DNA from 4 places in the Devosia beringensis genome. Region 3 is predicted to be linked to each of the others. Evidence: predicted binding sites of a transcription regulator. Region 3 holds the regulator's gene; each other region holds the start of a gene.
What was found. The regulator PhoB, encoded in region 3, activates phosphate uptake and scavenging genes when phosphate is short. The targets are predictions, from matches to a motif close to TGTCATNNANCTGTCAT.
Positions count from the first base shown of each region.

Region 1: a site for PhoB is predicted at 1,785-1,801, ahead of ppk2 (polyphosphate kinase 2). Genes of this name have one in related genera too.
Region 2: a site for PhoB is predicted at 1,232-1,248, ahead of GDR53_RS14890 (esterase-like activity of phytase family protein). Genes of this name have one in related genera too.
Region 4: a site for PhoB is predicted at 1,641-1,657, ahead of GDR53_RS09230 (DUF2794 domain-containing protein). Genes of this name have one in related genera too.

Region 1 covers NZ_CP045422.1:2,989,687-2,992,964, forward strand. Annotated here, with positions in the region: gene greA (transcription elongation factor GreA) at 1-300, opposite strand, end outside; gene GDR53_RS14590 (PQQ-dependent sugar dehydrogenase) at 502-1,644, shown strand; gene ppk2 (polyphosphate kinase 2) at 1,841-2,755, shown strand; gene GDR53_RS14600 (FdhF/YdeP family oxidoreductase) at 2,843-3,278, shown strand, end outside.
Region 2 covers NZ_CP045422.1:3,057,396-3,060,673, forward strand. Annotated here, with positions in the region: gene GDR53_RS14885 (ATP-dependent helicase) at 1-1,113, opposite strand, end outside; gene GDR53_RS14890 (esterase-like activity of phytase family protein) at 1,314-3,278, shown strand, end outside.
Region 3 covers NZ_CP045422.1:2,842,122-2,845,399, forward strand. Annotated here, with positions in the region: gene GDR53_RS13860 (IS110 family RNA-guided transposase) at 51-1,013, opposite strand; gene phoB (phosphate regulon transcriptional regulator PhoB) at 1,311-2,012, opposite strand; gene phoU (phosphate signaling complex protein PhoU) at 2,016-2,717, opposite strand; gene pstB (phosphate ABC transporter ATP-binding protein PstB) at 2,787-3,278, opposite strand, start outside.
Region 4 covers NZ_CP045422.1:1,879,802-1,883,079, reverse strand. Annotated here, with positions in the region: gene GDR53_RS09245 (Bax inhibitor-1/YccA family protein) at 1-152, shown strand, start outside; gene GDR53_RS09240 (GNAT family N-acetyltransferase) at 255-752, shown strand; gene GDR53_RS09235 (GNAT family N-acetyltransferase) at 753-1,238, opposite strand; gene GDR53_RS09230 (DUF2794 domain-containing protein) at 1,240-1,584, opposite strand; gene GDR53_RS09225 (DUF1223 domain-containing protein) at 1,909-2,649, opposite strand; gene acnA (aconitate hydratase AcnA) at 2,771-3,278, opposite strand, start outside.

The DNA of each region.
Region 1 (3,278 bases), 150 kb from region 3:
TTCCTCGGTGTTCTCATCGATATAGGTCACGGTGGCGCCGAACTTGACGGTGCTGCCGCTGACCTTGGACACATCAATGACGTCGGCGAGCGCAAGAATGGTCTCGAGCTCCTTGATGCGACCCTCATTGAGGCTCTGCTGTTCCTTGGCGGCATGATATTCGGCGTTTTCGGACAGATCGCCGTGAGCGCGCGCTTCCGAGATCGCCTCGACAATGCGGCGGCGCTCGGTGGCAGTGCGAAGCTCGTATTCGGCAGCCAGGGCCTTCTGGCCGCCCACTGTCATCGGGATCTTTTCCATTTTCGTCGCCTCCAATCGGCACGTCAGACAATAGCTTTCACCCCAGCCAAAATCCGTTCGGCTTATGCTTCACGATAAGTTTTAGGGGAGAGCGGGCTCAAATTGCCCGGCTGCCGCGTTGCGGTCAAGCCGGTGTGGTCAGGAAGATGGTCATGTCCACACGCGCTTTCAAGCCGGAAGCCCGCAATGAGAGGCCCAACCATGCGTTCGCCAGCCTATGTTCCAGCCTATGTTGTCGCGCTGTCGCTGCTGCTGTCCACGCCCGCCTTTGCCCAAAGCATGGAGTCGAGCGCCGGACCGCTGCAGGCACAGGTGCTGGCCGAGGGGCTCGACCATCCCTGGGCGCTGGCCTTCCTGCCCGATGGGCGGCTGCTGGTGACCGAGCGCAGCGGGCAGTTGCTGGTGCTGACCGAGGGCGTGGCCGGCGCGCCGGTCGTGGGGACGCCCGAGGTCTATGACCAGGGGCAGGGCGGCCTGCTCGATGTGGCGCTGGCGCCGGACTTTGCCGAGAGCGGCCGGATTTATCTCAGCTTTGCCGAAACCGCGGCCCATGCCGGCCAGCAGCGCGGGCAGGGCACGGCGGTGATGGCGGCGCGGCTGGTGCTGGAGGGCGATAGCGGAAGGCTGGAAGACCAGCAGGTGATCTTCCGGATGAACAAGTTCACCACCACCAACCGGCATTTCGGTTCACGCGTGGTGGTGGGGCTCGATGGCAACCTCTTCGTGACGGTGGGCGATCGCGGCGACCAGAACCGCGCCCAGGACTTTGGCGATCATGCAGGCTCGGTGGTGCGGATTGCGCCGGACGGCGCGGTGCCGGCGGACAATCCGCGGCCGGACGGCTGGGCGCCGGAGCTGTGGAGCAAAGGTCATCGCAATCCGCAGGGCGCAACGCTGCGGGCGGACGGGCAATTGTTCACCGTCGAGCATGGCGCGCGCGGCGGCGACGAGGTCAACAATCCGCAGCCGGGCGGCAATTATGGCTGGCCGGTAATCTCCTATGGCCAGGACTATTCCGGGCTGTCGATCGGGGAAGGCACGGAAAAGCCGGGGCTGGAGCAGCCGCTGACCTATTGGGACCCGTCGATCTCGCCTTCGGGGCTCGATTTTTATGATGGCGCGCTGCTGCCGGGCTGGCAGGGCGACCTGCTGACCGGCGGGCTCAGCGGCCATGTGCTGGTGCGGCTCGATATGGAGGGCGATGCCATTGTCGGCGAAGAACGGCTGTTCGAAGGCCAGCTGGGGCGGATCCGCGACGTCAAGACCGGGCCGGACGGGGCGATCTACGTGATCACCGACGCGGATAATGGGCGACTGATACGGATCGCGCCGCAGGGGGAGTAGGTCCCCTGTGTGGCGGGTTATGGCTGGGCGGGATTATGCCGCGAAGCGGGCAGGTTCCTGCCATTCGAGCGTAGCTCTCATGGCCTTCGACCCTAAAATCGCTCCACCGGAGCGATTTTGCCACTGCTTGGCCAGCTCGAAGTCACAAAAGTGTAATCTGGCTGTGTGTAGTGGCGCGCAAAACGGAGAGCTGCCCATGCGTGACTTCGCCAGCCAAAGTGACCTCGATCGGATCCGCGCGGAAATCACCGACAGTCTTGATGAAGAGCTGGAGCTGCAGTTCGAGGACGAGCAGATCGAGGCACTGGCCGGTGGCGAGGCACGGCCGGGCGGCAAGACGCTGGACCGGCGGATCTATTTCCGCGAACTGTTCCGCATGCAGCACGAACTGGTGCGTCTGCAGGACTGGATCGCCCATCACCGGCTCAAGGTGGCCGTGGTGTTCGAGGGTCGGGATTCGGCGGGCAAGGGCGGCGCCATCAAGCGCATTACCCAGCGGCTCAATCCGCGTGTCTGCCGGGTGGTAGCGCTGCCGGCCCCGAGCGACCGGGAAAAGACGCAGTGGTATTTCCAGCGCTATGTGCCCCATTTGCCGGCCGCGGGCGAAATGGTGCTGTTCGACCGCTCCTGGTACAACCGGGCCGGCGTCGAGCGGGTGATGGGCTTCTGCAGTCCGTCCGAGCTCGAGGAGTTCTTCCGCACCGTGCCCGATTTCGAGCGCATGCTGATCGGCTCGGGCATCATCCTGATCAAGTTCTGGTTCTCGATCAGCAATGAAGAGCAGGAATTCCGCTTCCGCATGCGCATCGACGATCCGCTCAAACAGTGGAAGCTGTCGCCCATGGATATGGAATCGCGGCGCCACTGGGAGGACTATACCAAGGCCAAGGAAGACATGCTGGCGCGCACCCATACGGCGGAATCGCCGTGGTGGATCGTCGATGCCGATGACAAGAAGCGGGCGCGGCTCAATACCATTGCCCATCTGCTGAGTGCCATTCCCTATGCCGACGTGCCCAAGCCGGAAGTGGTGCTGCCCGAGCGCATCCGGCATCCGGACTATGCGCGCGGCCTGGTGCCCGCGGAAATGTATGTGAAGTCGGTGTACTGAGGCGGCAGGCGCTGCCGTTATTTCAGCCGCGGCCCTTGCGGCGCAAACTTTCAGGCCCGACAATGCCTCCAATAAGGGAGCAGGGTCATGGCTGACGGCAAGCAGATCGTGGGGGGCGGGCCCAAGAAGGTGCTCTATACGCTGGCCACCATTGGCCGCATGGGCGTGGGCAAGGCCGCCAAGGCGCTGACCGCCAAGAACGCCTGCAAGGCCTGTGCCTATGGCATGGGCGGCCAGCGCGGCGGCATGACCAATGAGCTCAATGAATTTCCCTCGGTCTGCAACAAGAGCGTGCAGGCGCAATCGACCGATATCCAGCCCGCCATTCCGCTGCCGATCTTCGAGCATGAGATCGCCGATCTGGCCGAACTGACGGGCAAGGAGATGGAGCATCTGGGCCGGCTGGGCACGCCGCTGTTCAAGGCGCGCGGGGCGCAGCGCTTCGTGCCGGTCGACTGGGAATTTGCCCTGGCTCATGCCGCGCAGAAGCTGGGCGCCACCGCGCCGCAGCGCAGCTTTTTCT
Region 2 (3,278 bases), 220 kb from region 3:
GCGCTGATACTGCTCGATCTGCTCGCCGATGGTGCGGGCTTCCTCCTCGCTGTCCCAGACCTGGGTGACGGCGACCAGCTCGCCGAGTTCGGCGACATCGGTCTGCAGCGTCTTGCCGAGACGGCTTTCGTTGAAGGCGATGATATTGCTGGCGGCTTTGAGGATATTGGCGGTGGAACGGTAATTGCGCTCGAGCTTGATCACCTTGGCGCCGGGAAAATCCTTTTCGAAGCGCAGGATATTGTCGACTTCGGCGCCGCGCCAGCCATAGATGGACTGGTCGTCATCGCCGACGACGCAGATATTGGCCTCGCTGGTAGGTTTCCCCTGCGCCAGCAGCCGCAGCCAGAGATATTGGGCGACATTGCTGTCCTGGTATTCGTCCACCAACATGTATTTGAAGCGGCGATGGTAGTCGGCCAGCACGTCGGGATTTTCGCGGAACAGGCGGATACATTCGAGCAGCAGGTCGCCGAAATCGGCGGCATTGAGGGATTTGAGCCGCGCCTGGTAGGCGTAATAGAGCTTGCCGCCCAGGCCATTGGCATAGGAGCCGCTATCGGCCACCGAGACGTCCTTGGGCAGCAGGCCCTTGTTCTTCCAGCCATCCATCATCGAGGCGAAGAGCTTGGCGGGCCAGCGCTTTTCGTCGATGTTTTCGGCGTCGAGCAATTGCTTGATCAGCCGGATCTGGTCGTCGGTATCGAGAATGGTGAAGGAGCTGGTCAGCCCCACCAGCCCGGCATGGGCGCGCAGCATGCGGGCGCCGATGGAGTGGAAAGTGCCCATCCAGGGCATGGCTTCGAGGCGCGGCACCAGCTTTTCGATGCGCTCCTTCATTTCCCGCGCGGCCTTGTTGGTGAAGGTCACCGACAGGATCTGCGAGGGCCAGGCGCGGTTGGTATTGATCATGTGCGCGATGCGGGTGGTCAGCACGCGGGTCTTGCCGGTGCCGGCGCCGGCCAGCACCAGCAAAGGGCCGTCGAGGCTTTCCACCGCATCGCGCTGCTCGGCGTTCAGGCCCTGCAGGTAGTCAGGCACCTGGCTCAACTTGAACTGGCCGGTTATGGCCCCGGCTGTCGGGCGGGCGGGGGGGGGAGAGTCACCGGACATAGAAGGCCTTTCCATCGCTGCGCGCCGGTCCAGGCGCATCAGCGCGGCGATTGACGAATCTTGATTTGTTCTCCTGCGAATATAGGGACGGGCAGGGGGATTGTATAGAACGGGGGGCCGTCACCGATCTGTCATAGTGGCGTCATGGAAGTGTAGCCGGGCCGGCTTATGGCACCCCTTGAACTCAAAGGGGGATATCCATGTCGCAGACAAAACTTCTCGTCGCGCTCACGGCCACGCTGCTGGCCACGACCGCCAATGCCGGTGCTGCTGAATTTTTCAACCGCATTTCCAGCTTTCCGGTGGCGCTGAACAATCCGGATGCCGAAGAGACCTCTGCAGAGATCATCACGGTTTCGGAAGACGGCATGACGATGATCTATTCGGACAGCCCGGCTGGCGGCATCGGCTTTATCGATATCACCGATCCCAAGGCGCCAGCTGCCAAGGGCTTCCTGTCGCTGAATGGCGAACCCACCACGGTCGTGGTCATCGGCGACAAGGTGTTTTCCGGCGTCAATACGTCTGAGAGCTTCACCGCCCCCTCGGGCAATCTTTCGACCATCGATCTGGCCAGCCAGACTATCGAGGCCAGCTGCGATATTGGCGGGCAGCCCGACTCCGTGGCGCGCAATGGTGACGGCAGCCTGATCGCCATCGCCATCGAGAATGAGCGCGACGAAGACGTCAATGACGGCGAAATTCCGCAAATGCCGGCCGGTTCGCTGGCGCTGCTGAACGTGGTCGATGGCGTCGTCGACTGCGACAGCCTCAAGATCGTCGACATGACCGGTCTGGCCGAGGTCGCCGGCGATGATCCAGAGCCGGAATATGTCTCGATCAACAGCCTCAACGAGGTCGTGGTCTCGCTGCAGGAAAACAACCACTTCGCCATCGTCGACGGGAATACCGGCGAGGTCAAAAACCACTTCAGCGCCGGCGCCGTGGACCTGGTCAATATCGATACGCTCGACAACGGTTCGCTCGATTTCACCGGTTCGCAGGACGGCGTGCTGCGCGAACCCGACTCGGTCAAGTGGATCGATGACGACCGTTTCGCCGTCGCCAATGAGGGCGACTATAATGGCGGATCGCGCAGCTTCTCGATCTTCTCGAAAACCGGCGAAGTGCTCCATGAGAGCGGCGCCGATCTCGAAATGATCGCGGCGCAGATGGGCCATTATCCGGACAAGCGCTCCGATGCCAAGGGTGCCGAGCCCGAGGGCATGGACGTCGCCACCTTTGGCGAGAACACCTATATCTTTGTCGGCCTCGAGCGCGCCTCGCTGGTCGGGGTCTATAAGGATACCGGTGCCGAGCCCGAATTCGTGCAGGCGCTGCCCTCGGGCGTTGGTCCGGAAGGGGCGGTCGCCATTCCGTCGCGCAACCTCTTCATCACCGCCAATGAAAACGATCTGGGTGCCGATGGCCTGGCCCGCAGCCATGTCAATATCTTCGAACTGGCCGAGGCCGAAGCCCCGACCTATCCCCACATCATCAGCGACCTCGACGCCGATGGCCGCCCGCTGGGCTGGGTCGCCCTGTCAGGCCTGGTTGCCGATGCCGAAAAGCCCGGCATGCTGTTCGGCGTGTCCGACAGCTTCCTGGGCAACCAGCCCTCCATCTACACCATCGACGCAACCAGCCAGCCGGCCCGGATCACCGCCAAGACGGTGGTAACCCGCAATGGCCATCCGGCGCAAAAGCTCGATATCGAGGGCATCGCCCTTGATGGCGAAGGCGGGTTCTGGCTGGCCTCGGAAGGCCGCAGCGACCGGCTGATCCCGCACGCGCTCTACCGCGTCGGCGCGGATGGCGCGATCGAGGAAGAAGTGCCGTTCCCGGCCGAACTGCTGGCCGAGGAAATCCGCTTTGGCGCCGAAGGCGTCACCGTGGTCGGCACGGGCGACGACACCACGCTGTGGATCGCCATGCAGCGCGAGTGGAAGAATGACGCCAAGGGCGTCGTCAAGCTGGTGTCCTACAATCCCGCTTCGGGCGAATGGGGCGCCGTCAACTATCCACTGGAAGCCCCGGCTGAAGGTGCCTGGGTCGGCCTCAGCGAAATCACCGCACATGGCGATCTGGTCTATATCGTCGAGCGTGACAACCAGATCGGCAGCAAGGCCGTGCTCAAGGCGCTCTACAGCGTGCCGGTTGCCGAA
Region 3 (3,278 bases):
GCTGGTGCAATGCCCCCACCTAGCCTCCCCCTGAGCAACCGTGTTTGCGGTCAAGCTGTGTTGGTGTGCCAGGGGGTGTTGTTGGTGTGCCAGGGGGTGTTGTTGGCAAGGACGGCATTGGCTGTCGTGATGAGTTTGCGCATGGCGGCGACGATGGCGAGCTTTCCCGGTTTGCCCTGGGCGCGCAGCCTTTTGTAGAAGTCGCGGATGGGCGGGTTAGCACGGATGGCCGACAGGGTGGCCATATAGAGAGCGCAGCGCACCGAGAGGCGTCCGCCGGCGATATGGGCCTGGCCGCGCATCTCACCACTATCGCGGTTGAAGGGGGCGACTCCGGCCAAGGCGGCCGCCTGCTTGTTGCCGATGCCGCCCAGCTCGGGCATTTCGGCCAGCAGCACGGCGGCCGTAGTCTGGCCGATGCCGGGGATGGTGGTGAGTAGTTCGGCCCGGCGCCGTAGCGTCGCATCGCTATCGATCTGGCGGGTAATGGCCCGATCCATCTCGCCGATCTGGCTGCTCAAGAAGCCTATATGAGCATCGATGCTGGCTTGCGCCAGCGCAGCTTCAGGGTGCTCGCGACGCTGCTTTTCCATGGCCAGCATATCCACCATCTGGCGGCGCCGGCGCACCAGATCGGCCATTTCCACGGCATTTGGATCGTAGAGGGGGTCGGGATCTGGGTGCATCAGGTGAGCGAAGCGCAGGATCGCCGCGGCGTCAATCGCATCGGTCTTGGCCAGCAGCCCGTCGGCCCGAGCCAGATCGCGCACCCGGCGCGGGTTAATCGTGCTCAGCGCGATGCCATGCTGGCTGAGCGAGCGGGCCATCAGCCGCGTATAGCTGCCGGTGGCCTCACAGACCAGATGGGGCCGGGTCAGGCTGGAGATCTTTTGCACCAACCGAGCCATGCCAGCCGGATTATTGGACACGCGCAACCTGCTCGAGCCGGTGATGGCCAGATCCAGGTGCTTCTTGGAGACGTCGACACCAACATAGTCTGGGGAAAAAATCATGATCGCTCTGCCTTGTATGCGGGCATGTCGCCCAACCAACCGTTCGAGACAGTCAAGATGGGCCGGACGCGTCTGCTCAGGGGCGAGCTTGCTGGCTCTTGGGGGACACACGCTATCCAGCCCGGGAGCCCGGTAAACCCAAAGCTCCCAGGCCGATCATCGCCAATCACGGCCTCCAAGCAAACATACAAGGGGGAGGGACCGCGTGGTGGTCGGGGCACCAATCAAGGCAAGCACTGCGCTGCTCCTCCCCCTTTCGGGGAAGACGGGGTGGGGTAGGCTGAAAAGAGACGGATCTCACGCGACCTGGGCAAACCGCTCGTCAAACGCATATCCCGCGCCGCGGACGGTGCGGATGGGGTCGGTTTCGCGGCCGCGGTTGATGGCGCGGCGGAGGCGGCCGATATGGACGTCGACGGTGCGCTCGTCGACATAGACGTCATTGCCCCAGACGCCGTCGAGGAGCTGTTCGCGTGAATAGACGCGGCCGGGATGGCGCATCAGATATTCGAGCAGGCGGTATTCGGTGGGGCCGAGATGGACGTCGCGGGTGGCCCGGCGGACACGGTGGGTGGTGCGGTCGAGCTCGAGATCGCCGACCTTGAGCGCGGCGGTGACCAGGTTCGGATTGGCGCGGCGCAGCAAAGCGTGGATGCGGGCGATCAGCTCGGGCACCGAGAAGGGCTTGACCACATAGTCGTCGGCGCCGGTGGCGAGGCCGCGGACGCGCTCTTCCTCCTCACCGCGGGCGGTGAGCATGATGATGGGGACGCGGGCGGTTTCCTCGCGGGCGCGCAGGCGCCGGCACAGTTCGATGCCGGAGATTTCGGGCAGCATCCAGTCGAGCAGGATCAGGTCGGGCAGCTTGTCCTGGATGGCGTGGGTGGCCTCGTCACCGGTTTCAGCGGTGACGACGCGGAAGCCCTCGGCCTCGAGATTGTAACGCAGGAGGATGGCGATATCGCCTTCGTCCTCGACGACAAGAATGGTGGCGGGCATCGGTCAGGCCTTGATCTGGGTCCGCTGCAGTTCCTCGACATCGCTGGAAAGCTGCTTGCCGGTCTGCAGGTAATAGGCGCGTTCGGCGATATTGGTGGCGTGATCGCCAATGCGTTCCAGGCTCTTGGCGCAGAACAGCAGGTGGGTGCAGGGGGTGATGTTGCGCGGATCTTCCATCATGTAGGTGAGCAGTTCGCGGAACAGGGAGGTGTACATGGCGTCCACCTCGTCATCGCGGTTGCAGACCTGGATGGCGCCGTCGGCATCGCGGTTGGAATAGGCGTCCAGCGATTCCTTGATCTGGCGCAGCACCAGGGCGGTCATGTTGCGCACGCCATTGTAGAAGGTGGGCTGCAGGGTCAGCCCCTCGATCTTGAGCGAGCGGCGGGCCAGCTGCTTGGCCATGTCGCCGACGCGTTCGAGATCGGAAGCGACGTGGATGGCGGTGATGATGGAGCGCAGGTCCGAGGCCATGGGCTGGCGGCGGGCGATCATGGAAACGGCCATGTCGTCGATCTTGCGCTGCATGTCATCGATGCGCTGATCGGCGATGATGGTGAGGTCGGCCAGCTCGCGATCGAGCTTGAGCAGTGCCTTGGTGCCGTTCTCGATGGCGACCTCGACCTGGCCACCCATTTCGGCAATGGTCTGGGCGAGGGCGACGAGTTCGTCATTGTAGGACGAGACGATATGATCGGGGGCCATGGTGTTCCTCTGAACCTTGGGGCGGGGAACCGGCCGGGGCCGGTTCGCGCATATGAGCGGGTGGCCGGACTAGCCGATGCGACCCATGATGTAATCCTGGGTCTGCTTGTGAGCCGGGTTGGTGAAGATGTCCTCGGTGACACCTTCCTCGACCAGATTGCCCAGGTGGAAGAAGGCCGTGCGCTGGCTGACGCGGGCGGCCTGCTGCATGGAGTGGGTGACGATGACGATGGTGTAGTTCTCGCGCAGCTCGTCGATCAGTTCCTCGATGATGGCCGTGGCGATCGGGTCGAGGGCCGAGCAGGGTTCGTCCATCAGGATGACTTCGGGGCCGACGGCGATGGCGCGGGCAATACACAGACGCTGCTGCTGGCCGCCCGACAGGCTCGTGCCGGGCTCCTGCAGGCGATCCTTGACCTCTTCGAACAGGCCCGCCTTGCGCAGCGAGGAGACCACGATCTCGTCGAGGTCGGTCTTGGAACGGGCAATGCCGTGGATCTTGGGACCATAGGCGACGTTTTCGTAGATCGACTTGGGGAAGGGATTGGGCTTCTGGAAGAC
Region 4 (3,278 bases), 960 kb from region 3:
CCTACGATACCCAGAAGATCAAGGAAGGCTATGACGAGTCCCATGGTGCCGAAGTCCTGGCCAAGGGTGCCATCATGGGCGCGCTCAGCCTCTACCTCGACTTCATCAACCTGTTCCTGATGATGCTGCGCCTCTTCGGCAATCGCGAATAGGACCCAGCATCCTTGATTGCATGATCAAGGAATTTGGTTGGACGACAAATCGGACCGCAGCCTACAAGGGCTGCGGTCTTTTCTTTGCCTGGATGACAAGCCGTGTCCGAATTCCTGCTGCGCCCCTTCCGCTGGGCCGACGTCCCCGCCATCACCACCATTTACAAGCACTATGTGGAAGAAACGGCGATCACCTTTGACACCGAGGTGCCGGGCGAGGCGGCCATGGCGGAAAAATTCGCCGGCCTGGTCAAGCTCGGTCACCCGTTGATTGTCGCGGAGTCCGCTGGCGAAGCGGTAGGCTATGCCTATGCCAGCTTCTACCGCCCCCGCGCCGCCTATCGGTTCACCTGCGAAGATTCGATCTACCTGCATCCCGACGCCAAGGGTCGCGGCATCGGCAAAGCGATGTTGACCGAATTGCTGGTCCAGTCCAGGGCCTTCGGGTTCAAGCAGATGATCGCCGTGATCACCGCCGAAACCGCCAATTCTGTCGCCATCCATGAAAAATTCGGCTTCCGCCATGTCGGCCGCTACGAAGCGGTGGGCTATAAGTTCGACCGCTGGCACGACATCGTGCACCTGCAGCTGGCGCTATAGTCAGAGCAGCTTGACCATCGGATAGCCCGCAAGGCGCGAGCCGAGGCCGGTCTGGCGCCAGCCACGTCCGGCATAAAAGCGCAGCGCCGTGGCGGTGCTGTCAAGGCCGGCGCTGGCAAAGCCCTGCGCTGCAATGGCGGCTTCCAGGGCCGCCAGCAGCGCGGTGCTGACACCGGCAAAGCGGCAGTCGGGATCGACATAGTTCAACGTAACTCTGGCCCCACGGGCGCCGCCCAGCCCGACCACGCGCCCATCCCGCTCGGCCACCAGCAATATCGCATCGCGCGCCAGCATGCTGCGGAAAGCCGCGCCATCCTTGTTGGCAATCCAGTCCGCAATGGTATCGGCGTCATTGTCGTGGTCGGGCGCGCACAGCGCGGTTATGGAGGCGATCCTGATCGCACTCATCGCTTCGGCATCCTGCAGGCGCGCTGGTCTGATGGTAATCAGACCCTTGCGCACCGGAGCCGGCGCGCGCGGCGTCATGCTAACCCACCACCGCCAGTTGCGGATCCAGTACGCGCAGCACCTGGGCGATGTCGTGCCCGCGCTTGAGGATGCGGCCCTGCTGGTTGGTAACGCTGTACTGGCCCTGGCGATTGCGCAGCTTGGGGGTCTTTTCCACGATGAACAGCGGCCGTTCCGAGACGCGGGCATAGATGGAAAACACCGCCCGGTCGCGCAGGAAATCCATGGCATAGTCGCGCCACTCGCCCTGCCCCACTTTGCGACCATAGACGGCCAGAATGGTCGTCAGCTCACGACGATCAAAGGTCACGATAACGGGCACCTTGCTGCCACTGGCAGTCGGCTCGCCGGTATGTACCAGCACGAGCGAACCCGGCTTGTCGGTTGGTGTGCCGCTTTGCACCAGTCCGCCTGCTCCATTGTCAACGCAGTGTCATGATTGCGGCATTTGCGCCGCGACGCAAGGCCCCCGAGGCCGCCCGAAATACCCCAATGCGGTCACAATTTATCCCTGAACCCGCCCAAATGCGCGATCAGGTTAGCACCATTGCCTACAGGGGCTGGCGCCCGGGCCGACTGAGCCCCCAAACCTTGAAGCCTTGGCGCCAGCCTCTCCTATTGAGTTGACCAGTCAGAACTGCCCCCGCCCTTGTCCCCCAGGGGCGGGGTTTTTCTTTTGCGGTAGTGTCTAGCGTTCGAAGCTTGCTGCGCCCAGGATGGGACCCGGCAGGCCATCATGCTCCTGCTGCACGATCACGGCGATGCCCGTGCTCTTGTGCGCCAGCACTTCGGGAAGCGGCAGCTTGATGGTGGCACCGGTCTCGTATTCCCAGACCCCCAAGGCCTGCCGGCCGGTGACGACCTGGGTATAGGCCATGGTCTTGCCGGCATTGTTGCCGCGCTCGATGGCCACATCGGCCCGGTCGATATAGGTCACCAGCCAGACCACCGCATCCTGCAGCGACGGATCGGGCGGAATGGTGATCTTGAGCATGTCCCCGTCTTCCGCAATGCCCACCGGCAGGGAAAGGCTGGCCCGTTCGATCGCCCCATGCACCTCGCCGCGGCGCGAACCGACGACACCCTTGGTGCCGTTGACCACCATTTGCGGGGTAAAGATGCGCGAGGAGCCCCAGCTCTGGGCATACGCGCGCTGGCGATCGGAATAGTCTTCCGCGCCGAAGGTGTCCTCCCAGCCCACATAGTCCCAGTAGTCGACGTGATAGGCCAGCGCCACCACATCGTCCTGCTCGGCCAGGCTGGTCAGCAAGGCGTCGGCTGGTGGACAGGAGGAACAGCCCTGGCTGGTGAACAGCTCCACCACCGCCCGCGGACTCATACGCGTTTCTGCGCTGGCCGGCGCGGCCAGGCTCCACAGGACGGCAACCCCGACAAGGGCTGAACACCAGGACACATGTTTCATGGCCATGGTTGTAAGCTGGCCGTGCCGGCCCCCGCCAGTCAAAAGAGGGTGAGACGGTTAAAACCGCCCTGCAGCGCAAGAAAATGGCGGCCACAAGGGCCGCCATTGTCACTTTGGGCCCTAAAAACTAGGCGGCGACGAGGCTGCGCAGCACATACTGCAGGATGCCGCCATTCTTGTAATAGTCGAGCTCATTGGCCGTATCGATGCGGCAGCGTGTTTCGATGGTCAGCACCGAGCCATCGGCCCGGGTGATCTTGACCGGCACCATGGCGCGCGGCGCGATGGAGGTGACGCCCTCGATCGAAACCGTCTCGCTGCCATCGAGCCCCAGGCTCTGCCAGCTCTCGCCATCCTTGAACTGCAGCGGGATCACGCCCATGCCCACCAGGTTGGAGCGGTGGATGCGCTCAAAGCTCTGGGCGATGACGGCGCGCACGCCTAAGAGGTTGGTGCCCTTGGCGGCCCAGTCACGGCTTGACCCCGTGCCATATTCCTTTCCGGCAAACACCACCAGCGGCACGCCGGCGGCCTGATAGGCCATGGCGGCATCATAGATGGCCATCTGCGAGCCGTCCGGCCCCTTGGTATAGCCGCCTTCGACGCCGGGCAGCATCTGGTTCTTGATACGGATA